DNA from 4 places in the Desulfobacula toluolica Tol2 genome. Region 3 is predicted to be linked to each of the others. Evidence: riboswitches for the same ligand, from Rfam matches in the RefSeq annotation. Region 3 holds a riboswitch; each other region holds the start of a gene.
What was found. A riboswitch is a leader RNA that binds a small molecule or an ion and turns the genes downstream of it on or off. The one in region 3 is predicted to bind cobalamin.
Positions count from the first base shown of each region.

Region 1: it holds a riboswitch for cobalamin, as region 3 does, so the genes downstream of both, TOL2_RS18300 (TonB-dependent receptor plug domain-containing protein) here and TOL2_RS22970 (hypothetical protein) in region 3, are expected to answer to the same signal.
Region 2: it holds a riboswitch for cobalamin, as region 3 does, so the genes downstream of both, TOL2_RS21890 (TonB-dependent receptor) here and TOL2_RS22970 (hypothetical protein) in region 3, are expected to answer to the same signal.
Region 4: it holds a riboswitch for cobalamin, as region 3 does, so the genes downstream of both, TOL2_RS23445 (helix-turn-helix domain-containing protein) here and TOL2_RS22970 (hypothetical protein) in region 3, are expected to answer to the same signal.

Region 1 is NC_018645.1:4,014,547-4,020,157, reverse strand. Features, by position in the region: gene TOL2_RS18305 (adenosylcobinamide amidohydrolase) at 1-1,633, opposite strand, end outside; gene TOL2_RS18300 (TonB-dependent receptor plug domain-containing protein) at 1,649-3,628, opposite strand; cobalamin riboswitch at 3,764-3,948, opposite strand; gene TOL2_RS18295 (sirohydrochlorin cobaltochelatase) at 4,273-5,064, opposite strand; gene TOL2_RS18290 (tetratricopeptide repeat protein) at 5,124-5,611, opposite strand, start outside.
Region 2 is NC_018645.1:4,854,449-4,860,059, reverse strand. Features, by position in the region: gene TOL2_RS21910 (hypothetical protein) at 1-91, shown strand, start outside; gene trpA (tryptophan synthase subunit alpha) at 228-989, opposite strand; gene trpB (tryptophan synthase subunit beta) at 982-2,208, opposite strand; gene TOL2_RS21895 (GntR family transcriptional regulator) at 2,363-3,091, opposite strand; cobalamin riboswitch at 3,299-3,503, shown strand; gene TOL2_RS21890 (TonB-dependent receptor) at 3,695-5,611, shown strand, end outside.
Region 3 is NC_018645.1:5,134,524-5,140,134, forward strand. Features, by position in the region: gene TOL2_RS22955 (ABC transporter ATP-binding protein) at 50-661, shown strand; gene TOL2_RS22960 (ABC transporter permease) at 663-1,457, shown strand; gene ade (adenine deaminase) at 1,473-3,194, shown strand; cobalamin riboswitch at 3,347-3,539, shown strand; gene TOL2_RS22970 (hypothetical protein) at 3,674-3,949, shown strand; gene TOL2_RS22975 (FecCD family ABC transporter permease) at 3,964-5,007, shown strand; gene TOL2_RS22980 (ABC transporter ATP-binding protein) at 5,015-5,611, shown strand, end outside.
Region 4 is NC_018645.1:1,065,616-1,071,226, forward strand. Features, by position in the region: gene TOL2_RS04995 (TonB-dependent receptor) at 1-1,487, opposite strand, end outside; gene TOL2_RS23445 (helix-turn-helix domain-containing protein) at 1,681-2,661, opposite strand; cobalamin riboswitch at 2,777-2,953, opposite strand; gene TOL2_RS05010 (TonB-dependent receptor plug domain-containing protein) at 3,282-5,300, shown strand; gene TOL2_RS05015 (ABC transporter substrate-binding protein) at 5,379-5,611, shown strand, end outside.

The DNA of each region.
Region 1 (5,611 bases), 1.1 Mb from region 3:
TCGCCTGGGTGACACCGGCATGGACCGCTTTGGCAATGAGCTCGCCGATTTTGCTGTGTCCACCGGCAAAGCGCTCAACAGGCCCGTCCCCCTGCACCACCATGATATTGTCAGTGCCCGTGCCGGTGGCACGGTGGGTCAACGGTGTGTAGGAACTGCGGACATCCATATCCAGCAGGGCTGCGGATTTGGCCTCGGTGGCTGTTATAATGCTTCTGGCCCTGGCATTGGGGGGCAGGGTACGATTGGTCATGACAATAATATTGATGGTGCCGTGTGAAAAATATTGGCCGGTATCCTTTGACATGCGCATGGCATTGCCTTTGACACCCGCCGTTACCAGTGCGGTCACTTCCAGGTCTTTAAAGCTCTTTTTTACCACGGCCAGGTTGTCCATGTCAGCACCGGTCATCATGGTGCTAAATTCACCTTTGGCAAACCCCAGATTTTTTTGGATCGCTTCCTGTGCCTGGGTAACGCCATAGGCCATGTGTCCCAGGCTGGCAGGCATGGGCACATAGGTGTTGCCTGCTCCCAGTATCCCGGTCAGGTTTCCTTCAAAGGTTGACAGGATCTCCTGGGGGCCGTTGAAACGAATCACCAGGGACTTGTATTCGGAATCCGCCACCCGGTGCCGCACCACCCGAGCCTGCTTAACATAATCAAGGCCCAGGACCACAGGGGATTCATCCAGAACCGCATTGGTGGTCACGGCCTTTTCAGGGTCTGCAAACAGATCCAGGTAGAGGACGGTTGCCAGCCACTGGACAAAATACCCCACCCGTGTGGAGACCTGGCAGGTCAGATTACAGGGAAACATTCTGATAAATCCATTCTGCACTGCTGCCACATCTTTCCAGCCGTCCTGCTTCAGAAAGGCTTGCACAGCCTTTTCGTTTCTGCTGCATCCGTAGACCATCTGGGAATTGAACTGCTGCCATTGTTCCTGGCTGACCGGCACGGCAAATCCGTTTTTCCCCCATTTGGGAGGGATGCCCCCGGCGGCGGTAATTATTTCATTCTGGAATGAATCGTCACCCGGGCAGGAAAGCGTGGTGCCCGCCATTACCCGGACTACTCGTTTTCTTTGTTGGACCGGCAGGTTGCCCAGCCTGGACTTGACCAATGCCAATTGTTCCCGGTTGCGCTGGATGATCTCTGAGGCTTTTTTTTCGCAATCAAACAATTGCCCGATTATTTCCATCTGATAAAAGGCATCTGCTATGCTTTTTGTTTCCATCACCATCAGGGGGCAGCAGTCCGGTCCAAAATATTGAATCACTGCTTTATGAAAAGGAGCTGCAATGATCAGATCCGGATGGGTTTTGGCAATTGCATCAATGTCGGGATGAAAATAACCGCCCACATGATTTTTTCGAAAGGAAGGATACAAAACCAGGTCTTGACGGGTCAACCCCACCAGTACCTGTTCCCGGCCGAATGCCCCTATCATTTCTGTGATATAGGGCACCAGGCAGACCACGCGCCGGGGTTTTTTTTGTATAATGAGCTTGTTTTGTGCGGAATCTGTTACAGTTAAGGGAAAAGCCCCTCCCGAACATGGGAGGGGCAGCATCAGGATCAAACCGGTCAGAAAAAAGCACAAGCTTAAACGACGATTATCTGATCTCATTATTTAATAATCCTTTTAAAACAAATATTTCAAACCGGCAAAAAATGTACGACCCGGCATAGGATACCCTTGAACAACCGCATAGTCTTTGTTGAAAAGATTTTGAATTTCAGCCTTAAGAGAAACATCACCATATTTTTCAAAGGACAAAAGTGTTTTGGAAACAGTCAGATCAGCAACAGTATGGCTTCCCAGTGCTGTGGCACCGGTTCCTTCATAGTCGGTTATATCCTGCTCACCTATATAGCTGAAATTCAGGCCTGCGGAGAAGCCGATATCGGAATTAGCAACCTTTAAACCATAGGATGCCGTCCAATTGGGGGTATACTGAAGATCTTTCTTGGTAGCGTCATCCGCATATTCGGTAAGATAGGTAAATGAACCGTAGGGCGCCAGTGTATATGACCAGTCAAGCAGGGCTCCAATATCCAATTGCAGACTGCCTTCAATGCCTGAAATGGTGGCACCTTCAACATTTTCATAACGGGTAAGGTCTTCAGCCGGGATATAAGAATAATCAATCTTATTTTTAAAATCCGTGTAGAAATAGGTCATACCACAAGAAAAGGCTGCTCTTGAAAAATCCATGCCTATTTCATATGTTTTGCTTTCCTCCGGTTTAAGATCCGGATTTCCAGACCAGATGCCAAACCCCCAGGCGCTGTAATCATTAAACATGTAAAGCTGGTCTGCGGTTGGCATTCTGAATGCTTCGGCAAAATTGGCCCGTACACTTAACCCTGGTGCCAGTTTGTAGACTGCTCCTAAATTGCTGGACCAGTTGGTTTCATCAGTCTTTTGACCATCATCACTTTCGATTTCATATTTATCATAACGGCCCCCTGCCGATAGAATCAATTTGTTGTCCATCAGTTTGATTTTTGCCATGAGGAATGCCGCCGGGTTGTCATAAGTGTTTTCTTCACCGGCCATGGTATAGGTATTGCTGATGGCATAATTAGTCCAGTCAGCACCGGCTGTGATATGGGCGAAATCCCACTTAGCCGTCAGCTGTGCCTGCGCACCCTGTTGATCTGTATCTCTAAAGTAGGAATTATTGCTGCCATAATTTTCCGGATCAAAGGTTTCGTACTCATCTTTTCCATTAAAATAGCGCAGGTTCCATATCAAAAATCCATCAGCTGTTTGCCCATCATAAACCAAATCAAAGGTTTTGATGGCATGGTCCACATAATTGTCCAAATCATTATTGCTCAGATAGTCAGGATTTCCGATGCCATCACCTTCATACCCGGTATAGCTGAATCCAATCCGGTTTTCAGGCGCAAACGTCCAGCCGGTATTGAAACTAACTCTCTTTTTTGAATCAAATCCCGTGTTGTAATATTTGTCGCCATTGGCAGTGTCGTAATCATCCTGAGATGATTTTGAGGCATCAAATGAAAAGTCAAAAGCCTTGAACTGGCCGGAAGCTCCGGCTGAAGCCTGCTGATAGTCCCAGCTGCCTAAAGTTCCTTCCGCATAGAATGAAGGTTTGCCGGCCCCTTGTTTGGTAATAATATTGACAACCCCGCCCATGGCAGAAGCACCATACTGGACAGACCCAGGTCCACGGATGATTTCAATCCTCTCCACATTACCCAGCATTATTTTTGCCAGATTTCCGGTTCCGGCCCGTCGTCCGTTGATCAGAATAAGAACATGACTGGCCAGATCATTACCATGGGTTTCAGTCCTGAAACCACGGATTTCCACTGAAACAAGTGAATTGGGATATTCCCGGATCATAAACCCTTTTTTGGATAGCAAATCACCCAGATCCTGGGCAAAAGACTGCTGGATCTCTTCTTCTGTCACAATTGTAATATTGGTGGTGACATCCTCTTTTTTTTCTTCCACTCTTCCCGCAGTTACCACCATCGTGTCTAATATCGACGTCTTTTTTTCCGACTGTTCTATTTCTTCACTCCAGGCAGGCAGTGACCACATAAACAATAACACTGCAAACAACTTAACAAATCTATGCTTAAACATGAAAAAACCTCCTATAAACAAGTAAAATTGCCTGTCCGGAAAAACAAAAATCCCCGGACTGAATAATTATTCATTCCAGGGATTTCCCTTTTTTATCCTTAGATATTTGACAAGGGTCACTTCGTCCTCAAAGTTTATACCCTCTATGTTCAGGCAGGTCTTCTGACTAACGGATCAATCTTGCGCCACACCTTCCCAACCATTTGGTCAGTGGTATACTGCAGCGTTCGTCCCCGATTACAGCGGTGGGCCCGTCCACGATTTCAACGTGGTTCCCTATTGTGCTAAATGCTTTAAGCACCTGAACGGGAAAAAATATTAACTAATAACTTTGAAATGTCAAGTTAAAAACAAATTGTGTTTATTGGCCTCAATTTTTCACGCACGTTTTTAGCCTGATATTATTAACTTTCTATCAGAGAGAGCTTAATAAATTTTTAAACCTTGCCTGTCAGTTGCCTGTGTGACGGATTTCTGATGCTGAATCAATTTGTTGTTTTCATCAAAAAACATGATCAAAGAGAAACAAGCCCCATATCAGGTAAAAAATAAGAAGTCCTTGTTTAAGTGTATGTTTCATTTTATTCAAATATCGAGTGTTATAGTTCTTTGTTCAGAATTTTTTGGGTAAAACACATTCGGTATTACAATGGTATAACATCCAATGCATCTGATATATGGTCGCAAAATATTTTTGTAATGCCATCAATATAACCGATGCCGTGATCAACCACTGAGACCTGGATGTCGTTTCGTTCAAAGGTTTTCTGCCAGGAGTCTTCTTCGCAGGTAAGATCTTCCTTGAAGTGGACGCCTGCCACCAGCATTAAGGGGATGAGGCAGACTTTTTTATACCCGGCAGATTTTATTCTTTGAAGGGTATCGTCCATATCTGGAAAATATTCCACCACACCTATGAATATACGGTTGCCATAGTGTCGGCGAAGCACGGCTTCCATGGCAGGGTAGGCAGTCCATGCAGGGTGGTCCGTACCGTGGCCCACAAGGATGACGGCCTCATCTTTATCTTTTGGGAACATAGGCTCAAGGGCAAGAGCTGCTTTTTCATAGTCATTGTAAGAGGTCAGCAGGGGCAGGCCAATGGAGGAGCGGATATTTGCATGGCTTCTTTCCGTGACTAAGCGGTCGAATTCATGACCGCAGATCATGTGCAGTGATTGCATGACAACCCATTGGTGGCCCTGCTCGGCAAAAATTTGGGCCATTTCAATGGGATCTTTTAAATCAAGCTGTTTTTTGCGTTTCATGGTGCATTTTACCATTCTCGAGGAATAGGCCCAGTGAATTTTATGTTCCGGAAATGTGGCCTCAAACACCTGGCCCATTTTTTCATAGGTTGAAAATGCCCGTGCAGTGGTGCCGAATGCAGTTAAAATAATGGGAACATCTTTATTTGTATTTTTTTTACTGGTCATTGCTGTAATATCCTTTTTTTGTTTTTTGAAACTGCCGCCTGATGAACAAAATTATGATTTCACATTACCTGACAGTTCTGTTTTGTTTGCATTGCCTTTATCAAGGCAATGGCTTTTTGGGCGGACTTTTGCTGTTTTTTATACTTGGATGCTTTTAAAAAAGCCTTCTGCGACCGGGTAAGCTGGTGATCATTCATGGCGCAATACCCAAGCATTAGCCATACCTGGCCCGGGGTATCGTTTTTTGAGGCCGTCTTTTGTTCAAGCATTTTTTTTGCCAGCGTTTCATATGCGTCTGCTGCCTTTGCATATTCTTTTTTGTTATACAGGATTTGGGCTTTTATCCTGAGCAGTTTAATGTCCTGACAAGCGGACAGTCCTTTATCAATCCATTCCAGGGCTTTGTCCTGATCATAGGCCATGGTAAAGGCCCGGCTTATTTTTGCAATATTTTTTTGATCCTGTTTCTCTTTTAATGCAGCCGTGTAAAAAGATGCAGCCTTGGCTGGCACATCCAGGGAAAGATACAGGTCTGCCGCCAGCAAAA
Region 2 (5,611 bases), 280 kb from region 3:
CCTGATCAATGAACGTATCAGCCATGAACGAGCCGCCATTGAACTGAAAAAATTAAATCAGCGTCAAAAAGGCGGCTGGCTTGCCGGATAACACAACGTGATGCAATGTGATAAAATGTGATGAACAGGTACAGCTAAGGCGGGAAACCCGCAATTCAGATGCCTCTCCTAATTTTCTTGTTTTTTTTAACAAAAAATTGAGGAGTAAGGCATTAACAGATCACATGTTACAAAAGGCTGCGGATAAACTCCCCGGCTGCAGCAGCACCTTTTTCTTCCACGATCCTGATAGTCTGGGAGCCGATCACGGCAATATCTGCCTTGCCTTTTAAATAGTCCACATCAGCTTTTTCTTTTACGCCGAATCCCACGGCCAAAGGAAGGTCAGTGGCCTTTCGACACCTTGACAGATAAACGGCAAGATCATCTGAAAAAGCAGTGTCTTTTCCGGTAACCCCTTTCCTGGCAAGGCAATAGACAAAGCCTGAGGCATGGGAGGCTAAATATGCCAGTCTCTCATCGCTTGTTTCCGGGGAAAAAATATAAATGGGGTCCAGATTATTTTTTTGCATGGCACAGATATACTCTTTGCCCTCTTCAGGCGGCAGATCCGGCACAATGGCACCTTTTAGATTTATTTGAACCATTTTGTCTGAAAATTTTTCCATTCCGTATTTAAAAAGAATGTTGGCATAACTCATGAACAAAAACGGGATGGAAAATTCCTTTGATACGGCCCGGGCAAATTCAAAGCATTTTTGAACGGTTGACCCTTTTTCCAGAGCTGCCTGGTTGGCTTTTAAAATCACAGGACCGTCTGCCATGGGTTCTGAAAACGGCAATTGCAATTCCATTAAATCCACTCCGGCATCAACCATCTGCCTTACGATTTCAAAACAGTCTTCAAAGGAGGGATACCCCATGACAATATGGGTCATCAACAAAATATCACGGTTTTTGAGTCGGTCTTTTATATAGGATTCAAGCATTGTATTCTTTGGCCTTTTCAATAATAAATTCTTTCCATTTGGGATCATTAACAGCCTCTGCCACTGTAAAAATGTCCTTGTCACCCCTGCCGGACTGATTGATGATGATCACATCGTCTTTTGAAAGGGAAGGCGCTTCCTTAAATGCCCTGGCAAAAGCATGGGCAGATTCCAGGGCCGGGATAATTCCTTCTTTTTGCATGGTCAGTTTCAGCGCAGCCACAACCTCAGTATCTGTTGCGCTTTCAAACCTTGCCGTTCCCTGGTCATGCATGTGGGATAAAATCGGAGACACCCCCACATAATCCAGCCCGGCTGAAATAGAGTGGGTCTCTTTCATCTGGCCGTCATCATCCTGAAGAAAATAGGTCTTATACCCCTGGGCAATACCATGGCTTCCATCTGCCGAACTCAGCCGGGAGGCGTGCATGCCTGAATTTAAACCCTTGCCTCCTGCCTCAACCCCCACAAGCTCCACAGGATCATTTAAAAATCCTGAAAAAATCCCCATGGCATTGGACCCGCCGCCCACGCATGCATATACCCGTTTGGGAAGTTTGCCTTCCACATCCAGAATCTGCTGTCTTGCCTCCTTGCCAATAATGGATTGAAAATAAGAGACCATTTCCGGGAAAGGGTGTGGCCCGCAGGCGGTTCCCAGGACATAATGGGTGGTGTCCATGTTTGTTACCCAGTCCCGGAACGCTTCGTTGATGGCATCCTTTAAAATTCTTGTGCCGTCTTTTACCGGAACCACGGTGGCACCTAACTGCTCCATCCAGAACACATTGGGACGCTGGCGCAACACATCCACTTCCCCCATGTAGATGGTGCAGTCAAATCCGAACTTTGCCGCCATTGTGGCAGTTGCCACCCCGTGCTGTCCTGCCCCTGTTTCCGCAATCACCCGTTTTTTTCCCATGCGTTTGACCAGCAGCCCCTGACCCATTACATTGTTGGCTTTGTGGGCGCCTGTGTGATTGAGGTCTTCTCGCTTGATATATATTTTTGCACCGCCAAATTCCCGGGTAAGGTTGTCAGCAAAGGTCAAAGGGGTGGGACGGCAGGAGTAAGATCCCATCAAGGTTTCATACTCTTTCCAAAAAGACGGATCTTTTTTTATTTTTTCAAACTCAATTTCCAGTTCATCAAACGTGGCAACCAGAATCTCAGGCAAAAATGCCCCGCCATGGTTACCGTAATATCCCCTGTTTTTCATGTTATTTGCTCCTGCTCATGGTTTATACGAAAGAACATTTAACCTGCTGAAATTAAATATTTTTCATTGTTTATTGTGGCAGAGTGATCTGCCATGGCCGTTATATGTAAACCATTGGTTTCAATGGCCGGATATGATCCGGTTTTTTGATTGTTTATGTCATCTTAAGGCTCATGGTCTGGGAAAATGCAAATTTATCCGTTCTGCAGTACAAACGTGAAAATATAGCTCCGGGTGCTTCCGGGAAATTCAAAGTCCGTTCCACTTCAAGAACAGGATCGGAAGGATTCAGGTTAAGTGCTGTTGACTTGTTTTCAGGCAGAAAAGATATTTTAAAGGTTTGCCTGCCTGTTTCCGGCTTCAGATAATACTGATCCGACACCACCCCGGAAAGGGATCTGTTTTCAAGATCCACAGTTTCCAGGCCCCTGAACAATACTGGATGAAGATAGATATCCTCCAATAATACAGGATCTGCCTTAACACAGGTTAGGCGCGATAAAAAAAAAGCGGGTTTTCCTTCAAAAGGATTGGTTTTATCATCAGTAACATTCACGGCAGCCAGAGGAGCCAGAAGTTTTGATTCAGTCTTGATCCCTTTTGTTTCAAACGCCTGGGACGTGCCTGCAAGACAAAACAGGTCCACCTGGTTGCCGGGTTGCTTCACAAAAGTTCCAGCCCCTCTTTTGCGTTCCACAAGGCCTTTTTTGACAAGTGTATCCATGGCCTGGCGCACTGTTGGACGGCCAATGCCGTACTGCTTTGCCATCCCGTTTTCAGACGGGATAAGATCTCCGGGCATGTATGTTCCGCATCGGATCTGTTCTGTCAGGATATCTGCCAGCTGATGGTATAAGGGAAGAGGTGACTTGTGATTGAGCATTATTAACCCCGTAATAATTATTGGAAGAATAGCAAAAGATAAAAAATATCTGTAAAGTTGTCAAGACATTTTAACAAGTATTTGATTTTAAGCATTCAAAAATGTTGTTTTTTCAAAATCATTTTTATTTTGAAACGCTTGATGAAGGTGTGAGGTAATATGAATTAGTTAAAATAAATTTACCTTGACTTTTTTACTGTCTGTCAATAGGAATACCTGTGTTTTGGTGCTTTAATGCTTAATAGGGAACTCCTGTGAAATTCAGGGACGGGCCCGCCGCTGTAACCCCGCCTCTTTTAAAATAAAGGGGAACTTTTTTGGCTGGAAAATGTCACTGTTTTGTTTGAACAAAATGGGAAGGCTGGCAAAAAAGAAAGGAAGTCAGAAGACCTGCCGAAACCTGATTGATAATCTGCTTTATGGACAGAAGTGGATTAAATGATTTTGAGGATAAAAAAAGGGACTTCCCGGATCAAACATTTGGAGTGATTCGGGATTTTTGTTTGCCCTGTTTCAAGCATATCAAAAACACTTTTGCCTGACGATCAGGAAAATTCCGAATCAATTATGGATTGTTTAATTATAATTGTGAAAGGAATTTAAATGAAACGCTGTCTTGTTGGTTTGATCTTTTTAGCTGTTTTTCTGCCTGCTTATGTAATGGCCCTGGAAATAAAAGAACCTGTTCATAAAATGGATGAATTGGTTGTCACCTCCACCAATAAAATAAATGCAATTAATACGCCTGCCAGTCTTTCCATTATCACTGGAACGGAATTGGAAGAAATGGGGGCGAAAAATGTTATCGAAGCCCTGGGTAAAATTCCAGGTGTTGTTGACAGTAGTGCAAAGCGCGGTACAGTTGTGATTCGCGGCAACAAAAGCGCAATGGCAGGGGGGCCTGTTATCCTGATTGACGGTATCCCGCAAAAAATCGGGGATTCCAGGTATAGTGAATTTGACTTTATTCCCGTAGCACAAATTGAGCGCATTGAAGTGCTGCGCTCCGCCGGGATTGCATACGGGCCTGGTGCGGCTCGTGGGGTCATCAATATTATTACCAAAAAAGCAAAGCAAGAAGGCATTCATGGTGATGTCTCTGCCTCATACGGTTCATGGGATACCCATGATGAAACCGCATCCCTCCATGGCAGGCAAAACCAGTATGATTACATGTTAAATATTGGAAACCATCACACTGATGGGTATGAGCAGGAAGAAGAAAACAGGTTATCGGTTCTTGCCAGGCTTGGGTATAATTTGTCTGATCAGACCCGCATTGGCATATGGGTTAATCATATGGACTATGATATAGATACGGCGTATGGGTTTTTAAAGTACCAATGGCAATTGGAAAATTACCGCAGGGACATCCATTTTCCGAAAAGTGAAACAGATTCAGATTTGATCTGGCATACTGAAAAAGAGCAGCAAAATTCAATCATTGCCCTTGAACTGTCTCATAAAGATGAGAAAAAATTTATCGATTCCACACTTTCCTGGACAGGTTATGATGAAATAGACAAGAGCCTTGCTTATCTTTTTGATAAACCCTCAAGCGTATATCACAATGATTCTGAACAAGATACTTATACGGTCTCAATTTCGGGTGGATATCATTTTAAGTTTGGTGCCATAAGCTATACACCCTCAATTGGATTGAATTATGAAAGCATTGATAATGATGTAAGCCGGATATATCCGTTTGATCCGGGTAAAAACACGGATGCATACAATTTTGATCTCCAGGAGAAAACCTATGGTATCTTCTGGGATAATGACTTTCTTTTTCAAGAAAAATGGGGATTTAAAACAGGAGGACGACTGGACAGGACCGAAGTTAAACTGCAAGACAAGGTGCCAAATATTGCAGATGAGGATCGAACCATGTTCAGTTATTTTATAGCCCCGTCCTACCGTTTCACGGACAAGGCAAACCTCTATGTTTCAGCAGGAAGAAATTACTGGTTTCCAACGCCCCGGTATTATGCCTGGGCGGTTGAAGATGGCGGAACTTTTAACCCTCCTGAAAACCTGGAGCCAGAAGAGGTTATGACTTATGAAATCGGTTATAAGCACATGCTGAACAAGGCTTTCAATATAAATGCCACCCTCTATTTTTCAGATTATAAGGACAAGTTTGGCTCAGTCTATGAAGGAACGACATCTCGAGGACGGGGAAATATCGGTGATGCCGAGGCAAAAGGCATTGAGCTTGAAGCCGATGGCCGGGTGTGTTCTTTTTTCGGCTACCGTCTGGCCGGTACCTACCAGGATATCCAATGGACTTCAGGCACAGTATCTGCCAAACTTCATCCGTCAAACACCACGGATAAGCACGCCGACATTGCCGGAAAACAAATCTACTGGGTTCCTGAATTCAGCGGTCTTGTAGGACTTGATTTTTTTCCCTTGGAAGGGCTCAAGTTCAGCATGGATATCAATTACATGGGTGAACGATATGTGGATTATTTAAACCGCATAAAATATCCTTCCAAAACAACTGTTGATGCAAGAATT
Region 3 (5,611 bases):
AAGATGATTATGTTTCTATGGCTACGATTTATGCATAAGGTGGCACAGAATGATCAAGCTTGAGTCCGTATACTTGAACCGGGATGGTAATGATATTTTTTCCGGTTTAAACCTGTCTGTCATGAAAAATGAAAAAGTTTTGATTCAGGGAAAATCAGGTGCAGGCAAAACAACCCTGTTTAAAATTCTTTTGGGATTTGAACAGGTTGACCAAGGTGTGGTGACTATTAACGGGCAAACAATTGATAAATTTCATATTAAACAGATCCGAGAACTCATTTTTTATCTGAGCCAGGACATTGATCTGAGAAATGATCAGGTATGCAATATTATAGATGAGATTTTCACCCGGAACCGGAAAAAAGACCTGAACAAAAAAAAATTAGAGTCTTTCATGGAATTTTTAGAATTGAATCATATGCTGCTTGAGCAGAACGTCAAAAATTTATCAGGCGGAGAGCGCCAAAGAATGGGCCTGTTAATCTGTTTTCTTCTGGATCGTCCCGTATGGCTTTTGGATGAGCCTACCTCGGCCCTTGATGATAATATGAAAAAAAAAGTGGTCGATTGGATTCTTGATCAGAATAAAACAATTATAATTGTTTCCCATGATGATGTCTGGAAGAATAACCCGGGGGTTAAAACAGTGAGGTGGATGTAAATTGGGTGCTTTGGATCTTAGTATTTTTTCTCTTGCCTCATTTTTGATTTTTCTTGTTCCGGTTTTTTATATCAATCGGCATCTGGGGCTTGAGATAAACAAAACCATGATCACTTCTATTGTCAGGATGTGTATACAATTGAGTTTTGTCGGGGTTTATCTTGAATTTTTATTCAAGTTCAATTCACCGGTTTTAAACACGGTTTATCTGCTGATCATGATAGCAATTGCCTGTCAGTCAATTTTAAAGTCCAGCAACCTGAAACTCAGAAAATTTTTTATCCCTGTATTTTTTGCCCTGCTGTTCCCGTTTACCATTATGCTGTTTTTTTTTAATGCGGCAGTGGTGAGAATTGATAATCTGTTTGAAGCAAAATATATGATTCCCATTGGGGGCATGCTGCTTGGCAATTGCCTGAGAAGTATCATTATCGTGTTGAATAATTTTTACTCCGGAATAAGGAGGGATGAAAAAGTTTATCTTTATTCTTTGTCTTTATTGTGCAGCCGCATTCAGGCATTAAAACCCTATTTCAGACAAAGTTTTTTAGCCGCCGTTACACCGACCATGGCGACCATGGCAACCATAGGCCTTGTCTCGTTGCCGGGCATGATGACCGGGCAGATCCTTGGCGGCTCCATTCCCATTGTGGCCATCAAATACCAGATTGCCATTATGTTTTCCATTTTCTACACAGGATATTTTTGTGTCATATTGTCTGTTTTGTTTTCTTTAAAGGTTGGTTTTAATGCCCTTGATGTGTTGAATCAGGATATTTTTGTTTCCAAAGTTTAAAGGGGAGGGGGGAGGATGAAAAATTTTTTGCACAATCTGGCTGTGGCAAGGGGTGAGGTGCCTGCGGACTTACTGATAAAAAATGTACGGGTTATCAATGTTATTTCCGGTGAGATTCATACCGGGAATGTTGCTGTATGTGACGGTCGCTTTATCGGGTTTGGCGAGTATGATGCAAAAAAAATCATTGATGCACAGGGTCTTTACATGTCACCCGGTTTTATTGACGGGCATATGCATTTTGAAAGCACCATGCTGACACTTCCTGAATTTTCACGGGCCGTGCTGCAGCGGGGAACCACTGCCGTAATCATAGATCCTCATGAAATTGCCAATGTGCTGGGGCTGGAAGGAATTCGGTATGTCCTGGACAGTATCAAACAGGTTCCTTTGGATGTGTTTGTCATGCTGCCGTCATGCGTACCGGCCACACCGCTTGAAACTTCAGGTGACAATATCGGTCACAAGGACTTGTGTGCCATGATACACAAGCAAGGGGTGGCCGGAATCGGTGAAATGATGAATTATCCTGCGGTCATTAATGGTGATGAAGAAGTCCATCAACGCATTGCCGCAGCCAAATGGAAAAAAATAGACGGGCATGCTCCGGGTATCAGCGCAAAAGATTTGAATGCGTATATATTTTCCAGAATTGACAGCGACCATGAATCAACATCTGCTAAAGAAGCCAAGGAAAAACTTCAAAAGGGCATGCACATTTTAATCCGGGAAGGTACTTCGGAAAGAAACCTGGAAGATTTGATCGGCATTGTAACAAAAGAAAATTCATGGCACTTTTCCTTTGCCACGGATGATAAACATCCTGATGACCTGCTGGAAGAAGGGCATATTGATCATTCACTGAGAAAATCTATCTCTTTGGGAATGGCTCCCATAACCGCTTATCAGGTTGCCACCATCAACACTGCAAATCACTATGGGCTAAAGAATATAGGGGCAATAAAACCCCGCTTTTGGGCGGATTTTGTTTTGCTCTCTGATTATAAACAGGTGAAAATCGAGGCTGTATATAAAAAAGGTGTGCCTGTTCTGAAAAATCAGTCATTGATTTGCCGCCCTCTTCATAAAATCCCCAAGTTAAGGGGGACAATGAATCCTGGCGAACTGAGCCGGGCAGATTTCAAAATTCCTGCGGCAGGCAGCAAGATCCTTGTCATTGATATCCTGCAAGGTCAGATTGTAACGGATAAATTTATTGCCACTGCCAGGATTAAAAACAATTATATTGAATCCGATATCAGCCGTGATATTCTCAAAATCGTTGTCATAGAAAGACACAATGCTACGGGCCGTATAGGAAAAGCCTTTGTCAGGGGGCTTGGACTCAAGCGAGGGGCAATCGGGTCAACGGTTGCTCATGACGCCCATAATATTGTGATAGCCGGAACCAATGATGTGGATATGTTTGCAGCTTTTCAAAGGATAAAAAAAATGCAGGGAGGACTGGTTGTTGTTGATAATAATCAGGTGGTCGCTGATTTGCCTTTACCTGTTGCAGGTTTGCTGTCCAATAATAGTTTTGAGAAAACAGCTGCTGATTTGAAAATTTTAAAACAAAAGGTGAAAATATTGGGAAGTGACCACCCGTCATTGTTTATGATTTTATCATTTTTATGTCTGTCACCGGTTCCAAAGCTGAAAATAACCGACTTAGGACTTGTTGATGTTGAAAAATTTGCCGTCACGTCTTTGTTTGCAGATGATTGCATCAAATAGGCATGATAACGTCATTTGAACCATCATACAAACCCGCCGTTGTTTTTTTATTTTAACCTTGACGGAAAAAAAGAACCCTGGAGTTTTTATATGTATTTGAAAAAATTGATAAAGATATGAAGTTTTTCTTGACACCGTTGTAGAATCCATCTATTTTATCAAAGGTTTCAGGTGCTGCTTAGGTGCAGTCAAAAGGAAATCCTGTGAAAATCAGGAGCGGACCCGCCGCTGTAATCGGGGATGAACGTCACTATTGCCACTGTTCAATAAGTTGGAGTTAACGGGAAGGGGTGACGACTCAATTGATCCGGAAGTCAGAAAGCCTGCCTGAAAACCTTTGGTCGTGTTGCTTGCGAGGACTTGGGCAGATCAAGAAAATGAGGATAAAAACGGTTCCCATATCAGACAGTTTCTGATATGGGTTTTTTTGTTATGCCCAGTTTCGTGTTATTAGTATTGATAATAACAGAGGAAGTGTTATGAAAAAATTTGAATTTATTGTACTGATTCTCTTTCTGGGCCTGATTCTATGCTCAACCCTCCAAGCCAAATCTACTATTGTTGCAAATTTTATCACAGTCTCGCCGGAAGCAGCTCAATCCGCCCATCTGTTTCATATGGAACAATTTGAACATTACCGGAACGACCTTAACCAAGTAGAACAAAACTTTAGTGCCGAATTTAATAATCAATTCGCAAATCTTTTTGTGTCTTGTATAAAAGATGCTGCAAAAGCTTCAGGTGCAGGCCTGTAGATTATGGCAAAAATTTGAGTATACCGGTTGCCATATCAAAGGGGAGAATAGGATATCTGGTGGTCCTTTTCTCCCTTTTTCTTATTTTAATGACCCTTGTTTCGCTTTCCATGGGATATATCAGGATTCCAATAGTTGATATTATCAGCATTCTTTATGGAAAATTGACCGGTCATCAAATCATGGGAAATGCCAGTGAAACCTATCTGGCTGTTCTGTTTGATGTGCGGCTTCCAAGAATACTGACCTGTACCGCTGTCGGGGCGGCACTTGCCGTATCCGGGAGTTTGTTTCAGGGCATATTGCTAAATCCCCTGGCCGATCCCTATACCCTTGGCGTATCAGCTGGTGCAGCATTTGGTGCAAGTATTGCCATATTATTAAACTTAAGTGCAGCCTTTGTTTCCGTTCCGGCTTTTGCCTTTACAGGTGCTTGTGTTACTTTGTTTGTGGTCATCTTTTTATCTTATTCATCAAAAAACCCCATGGCCGGGCTATCCTCCAACAATTTGATTTTATCCGGAATTATTGTCGCTGCAATACTTTCTGCCGGTATCAGTTTTTTAAAATTTATTGCCAATGAACAGGTCTCGGTCATTATTTTCTGGCTTATGGGAAGTTTTGCTTCCAAAACCTGGTTTGATTTTGTTGTTGTTGTGATTTTTCTGTTGATTGGTCTGTTTGTTTCAATATTTTTTGCCCGTGATCTGAACCTGGTCGCACTTGGGGCCAAATCCGCCACAAGCCTTGGTGTTGATTTGAAAAAAACGACTTTAATCTTGTTGATAACCGGTTCAATGCTGGCGGCCATCTGTGTTTCTGTTTCAGGTATTATAGGGTTTGTGGGTTTGCTGGTTCCGCATACGGTCAGGTTTATCACAGGGCCTGACAACCGGAAACTTATTCCCTTATCCATGCTGGCAGGGGCCTTTTTATTGTTGCTGGCCGATACAATTACCCGGGCAGTCCTTCCCCATGAAATACCCATTGGCGTTTTGACAGCCCTGACAGGCGGTCCTGTTTTTTGCTGGATTTTTAAAAAGAACAGGTTTAAATAGGCGACGTATGAAGTTAACACTAAACGACCTGTGCTTTGCCTATGACCGTGACCGGATCATCAAAAACATAAGCTGTTCTTTTGTGTCGGGAAGTTTTTATTCTATTCTCGGCCCTAACGGCAGTGGAAAGACCACTCTTCTGGATTTGATATCAGGTTTTTTAAAACCTGATACCGGATATATTGATATTGATCAGGCACCTGTTTTGTCTCTTTCAAAAAAAGATATTTCAAAAAAGATTGCCCTTGTTTCCCAGGACCATACAATAAATTTTCCATTCAGTGTAAAAGACGTGGTAATGATGGGGCGACATCCTTATATACCAAGATTTTCACATCCTTCTTACAATGATGTGGAACAAGTGGAGGCAATGATGCAGGTTTGTGGCATCCATCATTTGCATGACAGGAAAATCAATGAATTGTCAGGAGGGGAAAGACAGAGGTGTGTGTTTGCCCGTGCCCTGTGCCAGGATACACCGATTCTTTTGTTGGATGAAGCGTTTTCCAATATGGACATAAACCATACCCTGCACATGCTGCAACTGGTCAAACAGTCTGTAAAAGAAAAAAACAAAATTGTGATCAGTGTATTCCACGATTTG
Region 4 (5,611 bases), 1.1 Mb from region 3:
TGATTATCAATTCTTGCAAAATCTTTATTTGCCTCGCAAAAATTGTATCCTCCGGCCAGATACCCCTTGGCCACACTTGTATAAACCATGAAATTGTCATTGTGATTCCATGAAAGAACGCCTTTGGGAATAAAGGTATCCCAGTCATCTTCAGCATGATAGGTTACAGGATCTTTTACAAGCTCTTTGGTATCTGTGCGGCTTTCTTCATATCTGTAATCCATTTCAATATCTGTTTGCTCATATCTCAGGCCGGTGGTGAAATTGAATTTTCCAAAGGGCAGGGTAACTTCTCCAAATGCCGCCAGAGTATCATTATATGTTTTTGCAGGCCAATCCATATATGTATCATAGCCCAGCATAGCAGTGGTATTAAATGCAGCAAACATATTTTTATTATCCACGTCCTCTTTTGAGAAAAACAGTCCGCCCATCCATTTTAAAGCATTGGGGCCGGGTGATTGAATACGCAGTTCCTGTGTAAAACCGGTTACCTCCTGGTCCATACCCCCGTCAATCATGGATGCCCCTTCATGCAGTCTTTCGCTGAATCGTTCAATTTTTGAATCACTGTATGTGGTAATTGATTTGAGTTCTGCATTCTCCAGGCTGTAATTTATGCCAAGACTGGAATTAAAGATGTCTTTTGTTAATTCATCATCTGGGTTTTTATATGAGTGATAGCTGACTTGATTTTCAGTCTTGTAAATTGTCGGTGTGTGTCCGCCTGAACGGTTGGCAAACGATGTATTAAAATCCATTTCCATTTTATCTGTTGGAAGCCAGTTGAGCCTGGCTCTAAAGCTGCTTTTATGAAAGCCGTCATAGGTGTCTTCATCAGGATGATCATTTGTCATATATCCGTCTGTTTGCCTGTAGTTTTCCGAAAGGCTGAAAAATAATTTATTATTGATGATGGGGCCGTTTATATACGCTTTTACCCCATATGTTTGATCTTCAGCAATCTCAGTGCTTATTTTTCCCTCCATAGTATTGCCTGGTTGCTTGGTGATAATGTTAACAATTCCTCCAATGGCATTTTTCCCATACAATACGCCCTGGGCGCCTCTCAATACTTCTACTCTTTCCACATTATTCAGATCTATATCCATAAACGGCACTTTATCGTTGGGAACACCATCAATATATATGACCACGGGATTTTTAAATGTGTATTTGCTGCTGCTTAATCCTCTGAAGCTAACTTCTCTAAACCCGCCATTGTCATTTGCTTTAAAGTTGGGTACTAAATTCATAATGTCGGATAAATTATTAATATTTGCATCTTTGATATCTGTTTGAGTAAAAACACTTACCGCCGCCGGGATTTCCTGGATTTTTTGTTCATGTTTATTTGCTGTAACCGTTATGTCATCAAAAGCATGTGTTTTGCTTTCATTTGCATTTGCTTTATTGAGAAAGATCAGCAGTACAACACTGAAAAAGAGAACAAAAATTGTATGGTATTTTTTTGTTTGAATAGTCACTCCTTGCTCCTTGATATTGTATGATTAGGGTTCAGGTTAAAATTATCAACAGTGTCATGGGCATGCCGTCAATATGGATCACAATGGAACTTTTGTTCATAAGCCACAGGACCGAACAGGTTCAAAGCAATCTTGCAGATATCTATATGCATAAAAAAAATATTTATGGCTATCACTTGCGTTCATTTTTTTATCACCATCGTTCATTTTGACGATATCGGCTGGGGGGTATGCCAAAATAATCCCTGAAGGCCTTTGCAAAATGGCTGGAACTTGAGTAACCAAGGGAATAAGCTATTTGAGTCATACTTAAGCTTTCGTCTTTAACAAGGGTTCTGGCTTTTTCAGCGCGTTTGAAACGAAGGTATTCTATAGGGGAAGTGCCGTAGAATTGATTGAAATCATTATAAAACTTGGTGCGGGAGACACCGACGGTCTTGGCCAGTTCAATTATATTTGGAGGGGTTTGAAGGTTATTGGACAATAATTGCCCTGCATAATGTATTTTGTCGATATCATTGGCTTTTAAGCGTGGAGTCGGTTTTTGCTTGTGGGAGGCAGGTTTTATCTGGTTTAGTTTGCAAGCAATAAGTTCCATTGCTTTGGCTTCGATAAAAAAGCGATGGCTTGCTCCTTCATAAGGGCAGTGGATGATTTGTTGCAGTATCATGTGCATGGAAGGGGTGATGATTTCCGTACAATTAAAAGGATCGCCGCTGTTCTTGTTATCTGTTAAAGGGGCTTTAAATTTTATGGGGATGTCGTGCAGTTCATCTTCCATCAATGTGTCCCAATAAGAGGGAGATATCAATATTACAACCATATATATCGGAGTCCCGGGCATATCTTCATAAAATCCATCCCGGTTCGGGAAATAAAAAAATCCGCTTTCTCCATGGGTTATGGTCAGGCTTTGTTTTAAACAATGCAGAGTTAATTTTGTAGTGCCTGAAAGACAAAATCTGAAACCGAATTTGGGGGTGTCTCCATAGTGTTTGGCTTTGAGTCTGTCGGATTTGTTGTAATTACAGACATATACCTGGATACCACTTTTTAACCTGAACTCTTTTATGGTTCCTTTGCCTATTTTGTGGGGTAGTTTCCAGCAGGTCTCAAAATTGCCTTTTTCTACCGGAAAAGAATCCAACGTGTGACGTTTTAATTTTTTTTCCATTTTTTCATTTCTTTGCCCAAAATAAAAAATCCCCGAACCGTAAATAGTTTACGATCCGGGGATATCCCTTTTTTATCCAATAGATCCAATGGAAACCGGCATTGCCGTACACGGTTTTCCTATGTTTTACCAGGCAGGTATTCTGACTTGCGGATCATCCTCATGCCGCGCCTTCCCATTATATCAACAGTGGCATATTGCAGCATTTGTCACCGATTACAGCGGCGGGCCCGTTTCCGAATTACACGAAATTCCCTATTAAGCCGATGGCACCAGATAAAATTTACTTTGTGCTACAGAATAAGCAATGAAAAGTCAAGCATATTTTCAGTGTGGCAACTTGTGTGGTTTTTATGAGTGTTTATATGTTGTTTTTAGTTCTTAATTGCAACCCAATGGTTATTTTTTGCTGCAAGATGATGAATAATTACAGTATATCATTGACAAGAGGCTACAATGTAATTATGAAGTAACTTGTTTGTTTTAAGGGAAAATAAACCGTTTAAAAAAACGGATTGATTGCAATATCAGATAGCCTGTTGGGTGCTGGTGCAGTCAAAGAGATGGGATGGATAGAAAATGAATCCATGAGTAAAAAAAATCAACCTAAAGGAGAAAAAATGAAAAATTTGAGCAGGCTCGGGGATTTTTATGTTTTGTTAATATTGTTAATATGCTTCAGTCCTTATTGCGCATGGGCAGAGGATACGGCTGGGGCGGACAAAAATGTTTTTGATCTTGGTGAGGTCGTTGTCAGTGGACAGGCTGAAACCATTACAAGGGTAAGTACAGTGGAAACAGTTGATTTGGAACAAATTGAACTGACCAATTCACAAAATATATCACAAGCTCTTTCCGGTTTGCCCGGTGTCACCTTGTCCAACGGAGGGAGAAAAGCGGAAAGCTCTATTAATGTCAGGGGATTTGGTTCTCGGTATGTCCCTATTTTTTATGACGGTATCCCCTTATACATTCCCAATGACGGATATGTGGACGCAGGTAACCTTACAACGGATAATATTTCAAGGATTGATTTGAGCAAAGGGGTCAGTTCCGTTCTCTACGGGTTTAATACCATGGGCGGGGTCATTAATATTGTGAGCCAAAAACCGCAGGAAAAATTAGAAGGTTCCTACGGGGTTGAAGTTACTGACAACAGTGATGTAAAAGGAAATTTTAATATTGGATCAAGCCAGGATAAATTTTATTTTACCCTGGGAGGAGGGTTCACAAATTCCAATGGATGGGATGTGTCGGATGATTTTGATGCAAACCAGTATGAAGACGGAGACACAAGGGAGAACTCGGATCTTGATGACTGGAATGTGGCTGCAAAATTAGGGTGGACCCCGGCACAAGGCCATGAATATGCAATTGGATTCAACACCATTGAAAAGGAAAAAGGGCTTCCTCCCACTGCAGATCCCGATACATCGGCAAGAAGGGTAAAATACTGGCGGTTTACGGACTGGGACAAGGAAACCATTTATTTTATCGGGAACACGGAGTTGACGGATCAATTATCCGTTAAAACAAGAGTGTTTTACGACACCTATTATAATGCGCTGGAAGACTATAGCGACAACACCTATTCAAATGCCCGCTGGCACTCCACCTATGACGACCACAGCTATGGAGGCTCTTTGGTGGCCAGAGTTGACTACATACCTAAAAACACTTTAAGCTGTTCTTTTCATTATAAAAAAGACGTTCATGAGGAACAAGATGACATAGGCGATCCATGGGAAAACTATGAACAGGAAATGGTTTCCTTTGGTATTGAAGATGATATTAAACTTACGGATAATCTTGCCTTTGTTCTGGGAAGCAGTTATGACATCCAGAATCCCCAGAAAGCCAATGACGGTGTGAACAACGGGTTTGTCAGGGAATCCAAATCAGCCTTCAATCCCCAGGCAGGTGTGTTGCTGACGGTTCTTGAAGATCTTGACATGCATTTTTCCCTGGGGAAAAAATCAAGATGGCCCACCCTCCAGGAACTTTATACAGATGGACTGGACAATGACAGAATAGCCAATCCCGACCTGGCAGAGGAAGTGGCAACCAATTATGAACTGGGTTTTGAAAAACCCCTTCCCAAAAATAATCGTATAGGGCTGACCTTTTTTTATTCCAAAGTTGAAGATTTAATTCAAGACGAGATTGTCGGTACTGATCCTGTTTCCGGGGATGATATCGAGCAATACCAGAATATTGATGAATCAAGTTTCAAAGGCCTTGAATTCACCTTCACCTCTTATATGATTGCCGATAATGATTTTCAACTGCATTATACATATCTGGATGCAAAAAATGAGTCTGACGGTGCAGATAACGATCATCTCGAGGGTATATCCGAGCATAAACTTTACCTGAGTGATTTGTACAGATTCAATGATCGGTTTTCCGTTTTCGGGAGTGCTGAATACAATTCAAAAAGATACGATGAGGATGCTAATTACGATGAGGTTGAACTTGACGGATTCTGGGTTGTAAATTTTAAAACCATGGTAAGGCTTGATCAATCTTTTGTGTTTGAAATCGGCGTTAAAAATCTTTTTGATGAAAATTATGAGATGGAAGTGGGATACCCCCGCCAGGGAAGAAGTTTTTTCATTGGATTTAAAGGAGAATTTTAATTATCCGGCATTAGCCTATACCCAGGTTCTCCGGGGCATCCGGGGAACCTGTCGGTTTTTGCGTTTTTAAAATATATCATGACAAAAAAAAGAATTTTTCTGCTTCTGTTTTCAGCATGTTTTGTTTTTTTATTTTACAGAATATATTATCATCCTGAAACCAGAGCCCGCGAAAATCATGATCGCACCCGCATTGTCACCGACATGAAAGGCCGCGCATTTCAAGTTGCAGATCCCATTAGGCGCATTGCACTGCTGGGTGGTCCCACAGGCCAGGTGGCTTTTATACTGGGGGTACAGGATCATTTGTG